One region of the Nocardioides houyundeii genome, then DNA from elsewhere that is predicted to be linked to it. Evidence: predicted binding sites of a transcription regulator. Region 1 holds the regulator's gene; the other holds the start of a gene.
What was found. Region 1 encodes HrcA, which represses chaperone genes, less so after heat shock. Its sites were predicted from a motif close to TTGGCACTCGNNNNNNNCGAGTGCCAA; they were not measured.
Positions count from the first base shown of each region.

Region 2: a site for HrcA is predicted at 5,840-5,866, ahead of groL (chaperonin GroEL). Genes of this name have one in related genera too.

Region 1 is NZ_CP025581.1:2,464,039-2,471,781, forward strand. It holds gene C0R66_RS11805 (hypothetical protein) at 1-436, opposite strand, end outside; gene C0R66_RS11810 (histidine triad nucleotide-binding protein) at 445-804, opposite strand; gene C0R66_RS11815 (Gmad2 immunoglobulin-like domain-containing protein) at 920-1,918, shown strand; gene C0R66_RS11820 (16S rRNA (uracil(1498)-N(3))-methyltransferase) at 1,905-2,660, opposite strand; gene dnaJ (molecular chaperone DnaJ) at 2,669-3,844, opposite strand; gene hrcA (heat-inducible transcriptional repressor HrcA) at 3,881-4,906, opposite strand; gene C0R66_RS11835 (MBL fold metallo-hydrolase) at 5,039-5,788, shown strand; gene C0R66_RS11840 (hypothetical protein) at 5,850-6,095, shown strand; gene C0R66_RS11845 (DUF3097 domain-containing protein) at 6,152-7,018, shown strand; gene hemW (radical SAM family heme chaperone HemW) at 7,036-7,743, opposite strand, start outside.
Region 2 is NZ_CP025581.1:2,986,804-2,994,546, reverse strand. It holds gene thrC (threonine synthase) at 1-172, shown strand, start outside; gene C0R66_RS14305 (MoaD/ThiS family protein) at 169-444, shown strand; gene C0R66_RS14300 (hypothetical protein) at 546-2,849, shown strand; gene C0R66_RS14295 (methyltransferase) at 2,859-3,611, shown strand; gene C0R66_RS14290 (TadE/TadG family type IV pilus assembly protein) at 3,743-4,165, shown strand; gene C0R66_RS14285 (TadE/TadG family type IV pilus assembly protein) at 4,168-5,757, shown strand; gene groL (chaperonin GroEL) at 5,991-7,619, shown strand.

The sequences.
Region 1 (7,743 bases):
TCCCTCCGAAGCAGGTCCAACCGGGGCCGTCCTCGACACCGTCGAAGATCTCCGCCTTGCGCACCAGGTCCGGTGGCACCTCGAACAGGATCACGTGGTGTACGACGTCCGGGTTCCCGGGCAGCACCTGCGTGCCGGTGAGGTACTTGTCCTCATCCAGACCCGGATCGAGGAGGAAGCACCGGTAGTCGTCGGTGCCGACCCCGGTCGGCGCCGAGGCGGTGTAGGGCTCCTGCATCGCCACCGTCACCCGCTCCTCGCCGGCGCGCAGCTTCTTGCCTCCGACCACCGGTGCGTCGGTGTGCGGGTGCGAGGCGTCCTCGGCCGAGCTCCCCGCCGCCGGCGTGTCGCTCCGCGCGGGCGCTGCCTCGTCGTCGCCGCCACAGGCGGTGAGCAGCGCCAGGGGCAGCACGGCCGACAGCAGTGCGGCACGCACCCGGGGGCTCATCCGGGCGGCCAGTTCATGGGACGCCCACCCAGGACGTGGAGGTGGGTGTGGAACACCGACTGCCCGGCCCCGGCACCGGTGTTGAACACCAGTCGGTAGTCGCCCGCCAGCCCCTCGGACTCCGCAACCTTGTCGGCGACCTCCACCAGCTCGGCCAGTCCCGAGGGGTCGTGGCGGGCGAGCTCCACCGCGTTGGCGTGGTGGCTCCGGGGGACGACCAGCACGTGGGTCGGCGCCTGTGGCATGGTGTCGCGGAAGCAGACGGCGGTGTCGGTGCTGAGCACCACCTCGGCTGGCACGTCACCCCTGACGATGCCGCAGAACAGGCAGTCGGCGGTGTGGCTCGGATCACTCATGGGGGTCACTTTGACACGTCGCCAGCCCGCTGTCTCCCCCCTCTCCGCCCGATGACTGCCGCGGGCCCGGCGTGGCAGGGGCGCCGAGCCCGCGCCTGCTGGCAGATTCGTGGCCATGACCGGACTCCCCCGACGAACGTCCCCGGCCCAGACCCTGGCCCGCCCCCTCAGGCGGACCCTGACGCGGACCCTGGCCGCGACGGCTCTGCTGGCGGCGGCCACCGGATGCGGGGCCCAGCCCGCCGATCCCGAGACCCTGCCCGCCGCGGACAGCGCCTCGTCCCCGACCCAGGATCCGTCGGTCTCCGCCAGCCCGACGCCCGCCCCTGCCGAGACCGTGGAGCCCGAGGCCGAGGGGCCTGCGGCGTCGGTGCCGGCCGAGCGGACCACGGTCGGGGTGTACTTCGTCGGGGACGCACCCTCGGGACCGCGCCTCTTCCGCGAGTTCCGCTCGGTGTCCGCGCAGGACCCGCTGACGGAGGCTGCGGCGCTGCTCACCTCCGGTGACGTGCTGGACCCCGACTACCGCACCTTGTTCCCCCGAGGGTCGTTCGGCTCGGTGCGGGCGAGCGACGGCATGCTGGTCGTCGAGCTCGCCGACGGCGCGTGGGTCCAGCGTCCCCGGGGGATGACCCGGGAGCACGCCGAGCTGGCGGTCCAGCAGCTGCTGCACACGCTGCAGGCCGTGATCCAGGCGCGCGCGCCGATGACGGTGCTGCTCGACGGCGTGCCGAGCACCCTGCTGGGGGTGCCGACCGCCGGTGGGGTGACCAACGCGGACCCGCTGGAGGTGCTGGCCCTGGTCAACGTCACCAGTCCCGAGCAGGGCTCACGGCCGAGCGGGTCGTTGCGCGCCACTGGCGTGGCCAGCTCCCCCGAGGCCAACGTGCCCTGGGAGATCCGCCGGGGCCAGGAGGTGGTGATGACCGGTTTCGCCACCGCGGAGGGCTGGATGGACAAGCTGTATCCCTGGCAGACCGAGGAGATCGACGTCTCCGGCCTGGCGAAGGGCAGCTACACCTTCGTGGCCTCGACCGACGACCCCTCCGACGGCGAGGGCCGCAACGAGGGCGGCGGCCCCACCACGGACTCCAAGGACTTCACCCTGCGGTAGTGGTCCCGGCGCCCCAGCGTGAGGTCCGCGACATGAGCGCACCGAGGGCCACCACGCCCGCGGTGGAGGTGCGCAGCACCTCGGACCCCAGTCGCACCGGCACCACGCCGGCGAACGTCTCGAGCTCCTCGGGAGCGATCCCGCCCTCGGGGCCGACCACCACCACGACGCGACCCTCGACGGGCAGCTCCAGGGCCGCAACGGTGGCCGCTGCGTCCTCGTGGAGCACCACCGCGAGGTCGGCCTCGGCCAGCAGCGCGGCCACCTCCGGGGTGGAGGCGAGCGGATCGACCTCCGGGAACCAGGTTCGCCGCGCCTGCTTGGCGGCCTCCCGAGCTGTGGCGACCCACTTGGCGTGGGACTTCGTTGCCCGCTCACCGCGCCAGACGGCGACGCTGCGGGCGGCGGCCCAGGGCACGATGCGGTCGGCACCGACCTCGGTCAGCACCTCCACCGCGAGCTCCCCGCGCTCTCCCTTGGGCAGCGCCTGGACCACGGTGAACCACGGCCCGGTCCGGGCCACGCTCTGCCGGTCCTCGACCCGCACCGCCAGGGAGCGCTTGCCGGTCGCGGTGACCTCGCCGGTGACCCGGAGCCCGGCCCCGTCGGTGAGGACGAGCCGCTCCCCGGCTCGCAGCCGACGTACGGCGACGGCGTGGTGGGCCTCGTCCCCGGTCACCTCGACGGTGTCGCCGGGTCGGACGTCGACCAGGGTCGGCACCCAGTGGACCGGCAGGGACACGACAACCCTCAGTGCGCGTTGAAGGCGTCGCGGAGCCGCCCGAAGACGGACTTCTGCGAGTCCTTGACGGTGCCCTCGGGGGACTCCTCGCCACGGATCGCGGCCAGCTCGCGCAGCAGCTCCTCCTGGCGGGCGTCCAGCCGACTGGGCGTCTCGACGACCGTGGTGACGATCAGGTCGCCGCGGCCACCGCGCAGCCCCGGGACGCCGAACCCGCGGATCACCTGCTCGGCACCGGACTGAGTGCCGGCCGGCACCTCGAGGTCGAAGGTGGTGCGCAGGTCGGGGTCCTCGGAGGCCAGGTCCGCCTCCAGCAGCGGCAGGGTCAGGCTCGTGCCGAGCGCTGCGGCCGTCATCGGCACCGAGACGGTGCAGTGCAGGTCGTTCCCGTTCCGGATGAAGGTGGCGTGCTCGGCCACCCTGATCTCCACGTAGAGGTCGCCGGCGGGCCCACCACCGGGGCCGACCTCGCCCTGTCCGGCGAGCTGCACCCGCGTGCCGTCGTCGACGCCCGGCGGGATCTTCACGTTGAGGGTGCGGCGCGACCGGACCCGGCCGTCGCCACCGCACTCGCGGCAGGGGTCGGGGATGATCGTGCCGAAGCCGCGGCAGGCCGCGCACGGGCGCAGGGTCCTGATCTCGCCGAGGAACGAGCGCTGCACGTGGGCCACCTCGCCGGCTCCGCGGCAGGTCTCGCAGGGCACCGGTGTACTGCCGGGCGCGGCGCCCGCCCCGTGACACGCGGTGCAGACCACGGCCGTGTCCACCTTGATCTCGCGCGTGACGCCGAAGGCCGCCTCCGCCAGCTCGACCTCGAGGGCGATGAGGGCGTCCTGCCCGCGTCGGGTGCGGGGTCGCGGACCGCGGCCACCGGCCTGGGCGCCGGGTGCGCCGCCGCCGAAGAACGCGTCCATGATGTCGGTGAACGAGAAGCCCGCACCCTGGCTGAACCCGCCGGCGCCGCCAGCCCCGAAGGGGTCGCCGCCGCGGTCGTAGTAGGCGCGCTTCTGGGGGTCCGACAGCACCTCGTAGGCGGCCGAGACCTCCTTGAACTTCTCCTGCGTCTCCGGATCGGGGTTGACGTCCGGGTGCAGCTGCCTGGCCAGCCGGCGGTAGGCCTTCTTGATGGCGTCGCCGTCGGCGTCGCGGGCGACACCGAGCAGCTCGTACAGGTCCTGGCTCACACTTCGTCCTTCTCGTCTGTCATCTGCATGGGGGGCTCAGGCCTCGTCGAGGATGCGCGACACGTAGCGCGCGACAGCCCTGACGGCCGCCATCGTCCCGGGATAGTCCATCCGCGTGGGCCCTACGATGCCCAGGCTCGCGAGCGCGTCGGGGCCGGCACCGTAGCCGGTCGCGACCACGCTGGTCGCCGCCAGCTCGCTGTAGGGACCTTCTGCTCCGATGCGCACCGTGACGGCGCCGCCACTGGTGGCCTCGCCGAGCAGCTTCAGCAGCACCACGTGCTCCTCCAGGGCCTCCAGCAGGGGACGCACGGCGGTCTCGAAGCTGTCGCCGTAGCGCGCCAGGTTGGCCGCACCGCCCACCGCCACCCGCTGGTCGCTGCGGTGGTCCGACATGGCCTCGGCCAGGGCGTCGACGACGGCGGCGACCAGGGGCCGCTCGGGCTCCGCGACCTCGTCGGGCAGGGCGGCCAGCGCGGTTCCGGCATCGGCGATCCGCTGGCCGCCGGCGGCCCCGTTGACCCGGGTGCGCAGCTCCGCGAGCAGCTCGTCGTCCAGCGTCAGCCCCTCGGTGTCCACCAGCCGCTGCTCCACCCGGCCGGTGGACAGGATCAGCACCACGAGCAGCCGGGTGGGCGCCAGCGCGACCACCTCGACGTGGCGGACGGTGCTGCGCGAGAGCGTGGGGTACTGCACCACTGCCACCTGGCGGGTGAGCTGGGACAGCGTCCGTACCGAGCGCTGCACCACGTCGTCCAGGTCGACTGCGCCGTCGAGGAAGCTTGAGATCGCGCGCCGCTCCGCGGCACTCATCGGCTTCACCGTGGTGAGCCGGTCCACGAACAGGCGGTAGCCCTTGTCGGTGGGCACCCGGCCAGCGCTGGTGTGAGGCTGGTGGATGAAGCCCTCGTCCTCCAGTGCCGCCATGTCGTTGCGCACCGTCGCCGGAGACACGCCGAGACCGTGACGTTCCACCAGCGCCTTGGAACCCACCGGCTCCTCGGTCGCCACGTAGTCCTCCACGATGGCACGCAGGACGGCGAGCTTGCGGTCCTCCGACACTGGGTCACTCCTCGTCGAGATGATGGGGTTCGAGCTGATGGGCAGGCAGGGCACGGGACCGGTACGACTGGCACTCCGGGCCCGCGAGTGCCAAGTCTACTAGGCGCGCCACGCGGGACTAGGCTCGCCGCCATGGCTGAGTTCACAGAGGTGGCACACCGCGTGTGGGTGGCACGGTACGCCCAGCACGACGTCAACGTCGTCGTGGTGGCCGGTGCGGACGGCGTGCTGCTGGTCGACACCGGTGAGTCCGAGGCGGTGGGACGCGAGATCGCCCGTGACGTGCGGGGCCTCGGAGCGGGCGAGGTCACCGCGGTGGTCAACACCCACGACCACTTCGACCACGTCGGCGGCAACCCGGCCTTCGCCGGTGTCCCGGTCCATGCCCACGAGTCCGCCGCGGTGGTCGACGTCACCCACCCCTTCTCCTCGGTCCGGGTCCTGGACCTCGGGGGCCGCACGGTCGAGCTGGTGCACCCGGGTCGGGGCCACACGTCCGGCGACACCGTGGTGCGCGTGCCGGACGTCGACGTGCTGCTCGCCGGCGACCTGGTCGAGGAGTCGGCGCCGCCCTCCTACGGTGAGGACTCCTGGCCGTTCGAGTGGCCGCTAGCCCTGGACGTGGTGCTGAGCCTGACCACCTCCGCCTCGGTCGTCGTGCCCGGACACGGAGCCACGGTGGACCGCGACTTCGTGGAGCAGCAGCGGGCCGAGATCGGCATCGTGGCCGAGACCATCCGTGACCTCGCCGGTCGCGGGGTCCCGGTGGTCCAGGCTCTGGGCGCCGGCTCCTGGCCGTTCCCCGCGGAGGCGCTGGGTGAGGCGGTCGCACGTGGCTTCGAGCAGCTGCCACGCAGCCAGAAGCGCCTGCCCCTGGTGTGACTGCCCTGCTCCGACTGCCCGGGTGTGACTGCCCCGGGGCCGCGCTGGGTACTCGCCTGACATGAGCCAGCCCCCCGAGATGCCCGACGCCCCCTCGAGCAGCGGTGACGCCACCGCCGACGACGAGAACGGCACCGCCCCCGAGCAGCCCAACCTGGCCGGGGTCGACGACGACCAGCTGCCGGAGGACCTGCGGCCGGAGGAGAACCCGCTGGCCCGGCCCCTGGACCCGGACGACCCGACCACCCGCAGTCCCGAGGAGCTGGACCTGCTCGGGGACGAGGATCAGGAGCCCGGGCAGTCCTGAGCCGCTCCCCGGCGCGTCGGCGTCGCCCGGGGTGACCGGGTGCCTAGCGTTGGCTGGTGCCTTCCTCCACTGATCGCCCCACTGACCGATACGGCTCCGACGTCCTCGCCACCGACTGGCGCAAGCCCGCACGCGGTCGTGCCACCGAGCACGCCGCGGAGCTGGGTCTGGTGGTGGAGGAGGTGACGACCCAGTGGTGCGGGGAGATCGTGGCGATCGACCGCGACCTGCGCACGCTGACCCTGGAGGACCGGCGCGCCAAGCGGCGCACGTTCCCGATGGGGCCGGGCTTCCTGCTCGAGGGTGCACCGGTCGTGCTGACCCCGCCCGTGCAGGTGGCGACCCCGGCCAAGCCGACCCGGACCGCGTCCGGCTCCGTCGCGGTGCACGGGGTGAAGGCCCGGGTGGCCCGGCAGAGCCGGATCTTCGTGGAGGGCCGGCACGACGCCGAGCTGGTGGAGAAGGTCTGGGGCGACGACCTGCGGATCGAGGGGGTCGTCGTGGAGTTCCTGGGAGGCGTCGACGACCTCGCCGACCACCTGCTCGACTTCAAGCCGGGACCGGACCGTCGGGTGGGGGTGCTGGTGGACCACCTGGTGCCGGGCTCCAAGGAGAGCCGCATCGCCCAGGGCATCATGCGCTCGCAGGTGGGCAAGCACGTGCTGATCGTGGGCCACCCGTTCATCGACATCTGGCAGGCGGTGAAGCCCAGCAGGCTCGGCTTCTCGCGCTGGCCCGACGTTCCCCGGTCGATCGACTGGAAGAAGGGCACCTGCCAGCAGCTCGGATGGCCGCACCGCGACCAGGCGGACATCGCCCGGGCCTGGAAGCACGTCCTCGGCGCCGTACGCGGCTTCCAGGACCTCGACCCCTCGCTGCTCGGCCGGGTCGAGGAGCTCATCGACTTCGTCACCGCGCCCTGAGGGGCGGCTGGTCCTGGTCAGTCGGGCAGCAGCTCGCGCACGACGCCGTCAGCCAGCAGCCTGCCCTCACGGGTGAGCACCAACCGCTCCCCCTCCAGGACCGCCAGGCCCCGGTCCAGCACGGTCGGGATCCTGGCACGGCCCGCCGGATCGAGCACTGCGCGGTCCAGTCCCTCGCGCAGCCTCAGCTCCAGCAGGACCCGTTCGGTGTGGCGGTCCTCGGCGGTCAGCACCTCCCGGCCCTGCCCCGGGCTGCTGCCCTGGGCCAGCCGCTGACCGTAGGCCGCGGGGTGCTTGACGTTCCACCACCGGACTCCGCCGACGTGGGAGTGCGCGCCGGGACCGACGCCCCACCAGTCCCCGCCGGTCCAGTACAGCCAGTTGTGCCGGCAGCGGCTGCGCTCGCGCCGCGCCCAGTTGGAGACCTCGTACCAGTCGAACCCGGCCGCGGAGAGTCGCTCGTCGGCAAGCAGGTACTTGTCGGCCAGGTCGTCGTCGTCGGGCATCGGCAGCTCGCCGCGACGGACCCGTCGCGCCAGCGCGGTCCCCTGCTCGACGATGAGGGAGTACGCCGAGACGTGGTCGGGGTCGCTGGCCAGTGCCGCCTCCAGCGAGGTCGCCCAGTCCGCCATCGACTCCCCCGGCGTGCCGTAGATGAGGTCGAGGCTGAGCTCCTCGAAGCCTGCCGCACGCGCCCACTGCACCGCCAGCGGCACTCGCAGCGG
Region 2 (7,743 bases), 520 kb from region 1:
GGTCGAGACCGGCCAGCTGGACCCCACCCTGGAGACCGTGGTGATCAACACCGGGATGGGCCTGAAGACCCTGGACGCCGTCTCCGACCGGGTGGGCCCTGCGGCGACCATCCCCCCGACGTACGCCGCCTTCGCCGCCACCGGGCTGACCGAGGAGAATGTGAACCGATGAGCGTTTCCGTCCGAATCCCCACCATCCTGCGCACCTACACCGGGGGCGACTCCGAGGTCAGCGCCGAGGGTGCGGACCTGGCCGGCGTGCTGGACGACCTGGATGCGAAGTTCCCCGGCATCAAGGGGCGCGTCCTCGACGAGGCCGGCAAGCTGCGTCGGTTCGTGAACGTCTACGTCGGCAACGACGACGTGCGCTTCCTGGACAACCTTGCGACGCCCACCCCGGACGGCACCCAGATCTCCGTCATCCCCGCGGTCGCCGGGGGCTGAGCAAGGGATGTCCTCAACCATCGGTGCCTGGTGCCGATGGGAGACACGGGTCGCCGCCGTCCGTCTAGGTCTCGACCCGGACGTCGACGGGGAGGTCTCGGATGGGGGTGCGTGCGCGGCTGCTCCCTGTCCTGGTCCCCGTCCTGGTCTCGCTGGCCCTGGTGGCCGGCACCGGCGTGCTGGTCGCCGCCGTCCCGTCGACCGCGTCGGTGCCCGCTGTCCCGTCCGTCCGCGCGGAGGTGGCGTGGTCGACCCAGGACTGGTCCGAGGCGTTCTCGCTGACCCAGGCCAGCTGGAGTCAGCACGAGTTCGTCGGGCATCCCCTCGACACCACCTTCGACGACTCCGGTGCGGTGTGGACGCTGGGGGAGTTCACGATGGCGGTGGGGCGCTCCGTCGGCGCGAAGGCCAAGCGGCACGACATCCCGCTCGCGACCTACCGGGAGAGCAGGGCGATCCTCGACTGGACCCGTCCCTTCGGCTCGTCCTGGGGCGGACACCGGGCCGCGAGCGAGCTCGGCGAGGCAATTGTCTCCACCCCTGACAGCGTCTGGGTCTCGCTCGGGGGACAGCAGGGTGGGGGCCAGGGGAACCACTCGATGCTGGTGCGCTACTCCACCACCGCCCCCTTCGCCGCCTGCGCGGTGCCGCTGCCGGGTGACAACAACCAGGTCATCGGCCTGGCTCACGACACCCGCCGGGACCGGATCTGGTTCGCCGAGAGCGCCGGCGACCACCAGCGCCGCGGCAAGTACTCCACGATCGGCTGGGTCAAGGCCTCCGGCCTCGGTGCGCGGTGCCAGAACTCGCTGGACTTCGGCGGCGACCCCAGGATGGCGCCCGACGAGATCGAGCGGGTCCGGGCCGCCGCCCAGGTGAGCGTCGACGCACTGGCCTGCACGCCGACGCAGGAGGGCGACGAGGCGGCCGACTGCGTGCACCACGGCTCCAGCACCCTCCCACCCGGGGCCACGCACCTGGCCTTCGACGCCGAGCTCGACGCGCTCTGGTTCACCAACTGGGCCGATCGCAGGCTGCGCCGATACGACCCCGCCAGCAACACCCTGACCGCGACGTACCACCCGCCGGCCACCTCGCTCAAGGAGTTCGAGAGCGTGGCCTGGCAGATCGCCGTGGACGAGGGGGCCGTCTACTACAACGAGTACGGCGGCAACCGCATCCTGCGCCTGGACAAGGCCACCCTGGAGTGGAGCACCGTCGACCTCCCCGTCGACCGGGACCTGCAGACCCACAGCATCACCCGGGACGGGGACACCCTGTGGTTCACCCTCTCCGACGAGGACTTCGACTCCTCGAGCCAGATCGGCTCGGTCGACCTGGACAGCTGGGCGGCCGGAGGTCCCGTGGCTGCCACCCTGTACGACGGGTGGGAGTCGTTGGCGATGTCGTCCGGAGCTCCGTATGGCAACCGGCACTCCTTCCGCGGCATCGACGTTCACGACGGGAGAGTGGCGGTCACCGACCACGGGGACATGCAGACCCTGGTGCTCGGGCCGCCGGGCGAGGAGCCGACACCGGAGCCGACGCCGGAGCCCTCGGTCGAGCCCACGCCGGAACCGACGCCTGAGCCGCACGTCGACCCTTCGGTCGAGCCGACGCCGGAGCCGACGCCGGAGCCGACGCCCGAGCCGACCCCCGAGCCGTCGCTCGAGCCGTCGCCCGAGCCTTCGGGCGAGCCGTCGCCCGAGCCTTCGGGCGAGCCGTCGCCCGAGCCTTCGGGCGAGCCGTCGCCCGAGCCTTCGGGCGAGCCGTCGCTCGAGCCGACCCCCGAGCCTTCGGGCGAGCCGACCCCCGAGCCTTCGGGCGAGCCGACCCCCGAGCCTTCGGGCGAGCCGACCCCCGCGCCGACGCCGGAGCCGACGCCGGAGCCGACGCCGGAGCCGACGGTGGACGCGGCCCCGATGCCCCAACCCACCAGCACCCCCGCTACCGGGCCGACCGTCGCGCCGCCGCCGGTGCCGACGGTCGACCCCGCGGCGGCGGTCTCCTTGCTGCTCACGCCGTGGACCTCGTGGTTCACCTCACCGGATCCGGCGAGCTCCCAGCAGCAGGCGGCGCCTCCGGCCACCACCAAGACGACCGATAAGGACGCGGTGGCGAAGAAGCGGGCCAAGGCCCAGCGGCTCAAGGCCAAGAAGGCCAAGAAGAAGCTCGCCAAGGCCAAGGCCAAGGCCAAGGCCAAGGCCAAGCGAGCACGGGCGAAGGAGCAGAGGATCAGCACCCGGGCGGCTCGAGTGGCAGCCGCCTTCGAGGCCGCGCCACTGGTGTCCCGCGCCACGGTGCAGCGGGGCCCGGGCGAACCCACCGACGGGCACGGCCTGCCGGCCTCGACCACGCCGGCCACCGGAGCCGCCGGACGACTGAGGATTCTCGAGCGCCACTAGGCTGGCGCGATGCCCGGTGAACCCTCGACGCAGCGTCCTCTCTCCGACCTCGACCTCACCGAGCTGGCCGAGCACTTCGGCACCGACAAGTGGGGCGTGCACCGGTACACCCCGCACTACCAGCGGCACCTGGAGCACCTGCGGGACACCGAGTTCACCCTGCTCGAGATCGGCGTCGGCGGCTACGCGCGCAGCCGTCAGGGCGGTGCGTCGCTGAAGTCCTGGAAGTGGTTCTTCCCCCGGGCCAACATCGTCGGCCTCGACATCGAGGACAAGTCGTTCGTGGACCGCAACCGGATCACCACCTACCGGGGCGACCAGACCGACGAGGCGGTGCTGCACCGCATCGTGGCGGAGCAGGGCGTGCCGCTGGTCGTCGTGGACGACGGGTCGCACGTGCCGGCACACATTCGCAGGACCTTCGAGATCCTCTTCCCGCTGCTGCCCGAGGGGGCGGTCTACGCGATCGAGGACACCCAGACCTCCTACTGGCCCGAGTGGGGCGGGCAGGAGGACCGGCACGCCCGGGGCACCACGATGGACCTGGTCAAGGACCTGATCGACGGTCTCAACCACGAGGAGTACGTCGTGGCGCACCAGCCGTCGTACACCGACAGGTGGGTGAAGGCGGTGCACTGCTTCCACAACCTGGTGATCATCGAGAAGGGCGCCAACCTCGAGGGCACCAACAAGTGGACGGTGCTCGCGGAGCGGTATCCCGACGGCGCTCCAGCGGACCGTCCGAACGGTCACGAGGTCTAGACCGTTCGGGCCATCTTGGCTCGTTTGCGCTCCGCCCGGACGCCCGCGTTCCTAGTGTGTCGACGATGCGCTGTACCCGTCGGTAGTCGAGCTGCCCGGGGACTCCTGCGCCGGACGCCAGAGGGAGCAACATGTCGATTCGTGCCAGACGCCACGATGAGCGGGGTGCGGCCGCGGTCGAGTTCGCGCTGATCATGCCGATCCTGTTCATGCTGTGCTTCGGCATCATCGACTTCGGCTATGCGATCAACCGCCACTCGGTGATCAACAACGCCTCCCGCGACGCCGCGCGCGAGGCGAGCCTGGGTGGCACGAAGGCCCAGATCGTGGCGGCCGCCAACGAGAGCCTCGGCAACCTCGCGGGCGCGACGGTGGTCGTGTCGTGCAAGAAGCCGACCGGCGGGGCCTGCGGCAGCAACTACGACACCGACGCGGTGTCCAACGGCTGGGCGGTCGTCACGGTGAAGTACACCCACACCATGATCACGCCGATCAGCTACCTCTTCGGGAACTCCATCAACCTCGACCGCACCGCGCAGATGAGGATCGAATGACCATGAGTGCTCCCTGGATCCTGTCCCGCCTGGTCGACGCACGGCGCAACCGTGAAAAGGAGCGCGGCGCCGTCGCCGTGATCACCGCTGTCCTGGTGGTGCTGCTCTTCGCGATGGCGGCGGTCGGGGTGGACATCGCCAGCCAGGTCTCCTCCAAGCAGCGCCTGCACGACACCATGGACATGGCGGCCCACGAGGCGGCCTTCAGCCTCTCCACCAGCGGGTCTGCGGCTCTGGCCGCGGCGGTGGCCACCGCGAAGGCCGCGGACCCCGACTCCAGCCCGGAGGGCAAGCTCTACTGCGTGGTGGCCTCGACCGGGTCTCCGCTGGTGCCGGACTGGACCCAGATGCCGGCCACCTGCAGCCCGGGTGCGGCCACCCCGTACAACGCCACCAACTACAAGAAGAAGACCGCGAGCGTGGACGGCTGGACCTGCAACGAGGCCATCTGCGCCGTCCCGTGCCATGCGACGCAGGGCAAGTGCAACACCATCTCGGTGTGGGACAGCAAGCTCGTGGACTACAACTTCGCCCCGGTGATCGGGTTCGACCAGGGCAACACCGGGGTGGTCGTCTCCACGGCCTGCGCCGGGTCCTGCGGGACGTCGATGCCCAACCCCATGGACGTGGTGATCCTCGCGGACCGGACGCAGTCGATGAGCGACCCCAACCGCAGGGCCATGGTCGACGGCATCGAGGGGGCGTTGAAGACGATGAACCCCCTGATGCACTACGTCTCTCTGGCGACGATCCACAAGTCCAAGAAGACCGACATCAACTGCCTGACCGACCCGTACGACTTCACGTTCACCGGGCCTGCGCAGGGCCGTAACGAGAGCGACTCCGCCTACGCGGCCCGGGTCAACACTCAGGTCCAGGTTGACGTCGTGAAGGGGGAGTGGGTTGCCGTCCCCTTCAGCAACAACTACTTGACAAGTGCCACCACTCCCACGCTCAACTCGGCCAGCCAGCTGGTGAAGTCAATCGCCTGCATGCGCAACGAGTATTCCTCGCCCAACTTCAGGACCCACCTGGCCAGTGCGCTCAAGGGAGCGGCGCGCTACCTGCTGGGGTACGACCTCAACAACCTGGCTTCGCTCCCGACCACCCGTCCCGGGACGGTCCGCAAGGCCATCATCTTCGAAACCGACGGCAAGCCGCAGGAGGTCCTCAACAAGGACAGCAACGGACTCAGCTTGACCGTGCCGGGTGACATGGGCGTGGGAGGCGAGAACAACGAGCAGATCAAGCAGGCCTGCAAGAACTTCACCGACATCGCCGCCCAGACCAAGAACGCCGGACCCATCATCATCACGGTCGGTTTCGGCGACGCCAACACCGCCAGGTGCGGCAACAGCACCACGCACCCCTACGTCCGTGACGCCCTCGCTGCCGCTGCCTCGCCGCACCCGGGGACGGGGGCGGCGTCCAGGGCCGACAGCGACTGCAGCACCACGGCGGAGAAGACCACCGAGAACGGCGACGGGGACTTCTACTTCTGCGCCTCCAACGGATCCGAGCTCGGTCCGATCTTCCAGACCGCGCTGGGCTCGCTCTCCGGGGGGATCAAGCTGATCCGGCTGCCCGCCTGAGGGTGCCTCTCGCGCACGTCCCCGGTCCGCTCGTCGGGCCGGGGGCGTTTGCACTCTCCGGGGTCGAGTGCTAAACATGACGTTGGCACTCTTATGATGAGAGTGACAAACACGGACTGGTGACGTTGAGGTCCGAAGCGCCGGCGGGAAGGGTCCGCCGGGCAGCCGGATCGTCCGTCGCGGGCAACCCGCCAGCGCCGTACCCCCGAACTCCCAAAGGAATCGCAGGAGTCATGCCTAAGCTGATTGCTTTCAACGAGGAGGCCCGCCGCGGTCTCGAGCGTGGAATGAACACGCTCGCCGACGCGGTCAAGGTCACGCTCGGCCCCAAGGGTCGCAACGTCGTGCTCGAGAAGAAGTGGGGCGCCCCCACCATCACGAACGACGGCGTGTCCATCGCCAAGGAGATCGAGCTGGAGGACCCGTACGAGAAGATCGGGGCCGAGCTCGTCAAGGAAGTTGCCAAGAAGACCGACGACGTCGCCGGTGACGGCACGACGACCGCCACGGTCCTCGCCCAGGCGATGGTCCGCGAGGGCCTGCGCAACGTGGCCGCGGGTGCGAACCCGATGGGCCTCAAGCGCGGCATCGAGGCCGCTGTCGACGCTGTGTCCGCACAGCTGCTCAGCATGGCCAAGGACGTCGAGACCAAGGAGCAGATCGCCTCGACCGCGAGCATCTCCGCGGCTGACACCACCGTCGGCGAGATCATCGCCGAGGCGATGGACAAGGTCGGCAAGGAAGGCGTCATCACCGTCGAGGAGTCGAACACGTTCGGCCTCGACCTCGAGCTCACCGAGGGCATGCGGTTCGACAAGGGCTACATCTCGGCCTACTTCGTCACCGACCCCGAGCGCATGGAGACCGTGCTGGAGGACCCCTACATCCTCATCGCCAACTCCAAGGTCAGCAACGTCAAGGACCTGCTGCCCCTGCTCGAGAAGGTCATGCAGTCCGGCAAGCCGCTGGTCATCATCGCCGAGGACGTCGACGGCGAGGCCCTGTCCACGCTGGTCGTGAACAAGATCCGTGGCACCTTCAAGTCCGTCGCCGTCAAGGCCCCGGGCTTCGGTGACCGCCGCAAGGCCATGCTGCAGGACATCGCCATCCTCACCGGTGGCCAGGTCATCTCCGAGGAGGTCGGCCTCAAGCTGGAGTCGGCCGGCATCGAGCTGCTGGGCCAGGCCCGCAAGGTCGTCATCACCAAGGACGAGACCACCATCGTCGAGGGCTCCGGTGACACCGCCCAGATCGAGGGCCGGGTCAACCAGATCCGCGCCGAGATCGACAAGTCGGACTCCGACTACGACCGCGAGAAGCTGCAGGAGCGCCTGGCCAAGCTGGCCGGCGGTGTCGCGGTGATCAAGGTCGGCGCGGCCACCGAGGTCGAGCTCAAGGAGCGCAAGCACCGCATCGAGGACGCCGTTCGCAACGCGAAGGCTGCCGTCGAGGAGGGCATCGTCGCCGGTGGCGGCGTGGCGCTGGTCCAGGCCGGTGCCGAGGCGTTCACCAAGCTCGAGCTGACCGGCGACGAGGCCACGGGTGCCAACATCGTGCGCGTCGCCATCGAGGCCCCGCTCAAGCAGATCGCGATCAACGCCGGTCTCGAGGGTGGCGTCGTGGCGGAGAAGGTGCGCAACCTGACCCCCGGCCACGGCCTGAACGCCGCGAACGGCGAGTACGTCGACATGATCGCCGAGGGCATCATCGACCCGGCGAAGGTGACCCGCTCGGCACTGCAGAACGCCGCGTCGATCGCCGCCCTGTTCCTGACCACCGAGGCCGTCGTGGCCGACAAGCCGGAGAAGGCTGCCCCGATGGGCGGCGACCCCACCGGCGGCATGGGTGGCATGGACTTCTGATCCGCCAGCAACACCGCACCACAGCACCATCGGCAGGGCCTCGGTCTCACGACCGGGGCCCTGTCGGGCATTTGGGGGAGCGAGGCCGGCCCGGGCGTATGACACTCAAGTGTCGGATCTGCTG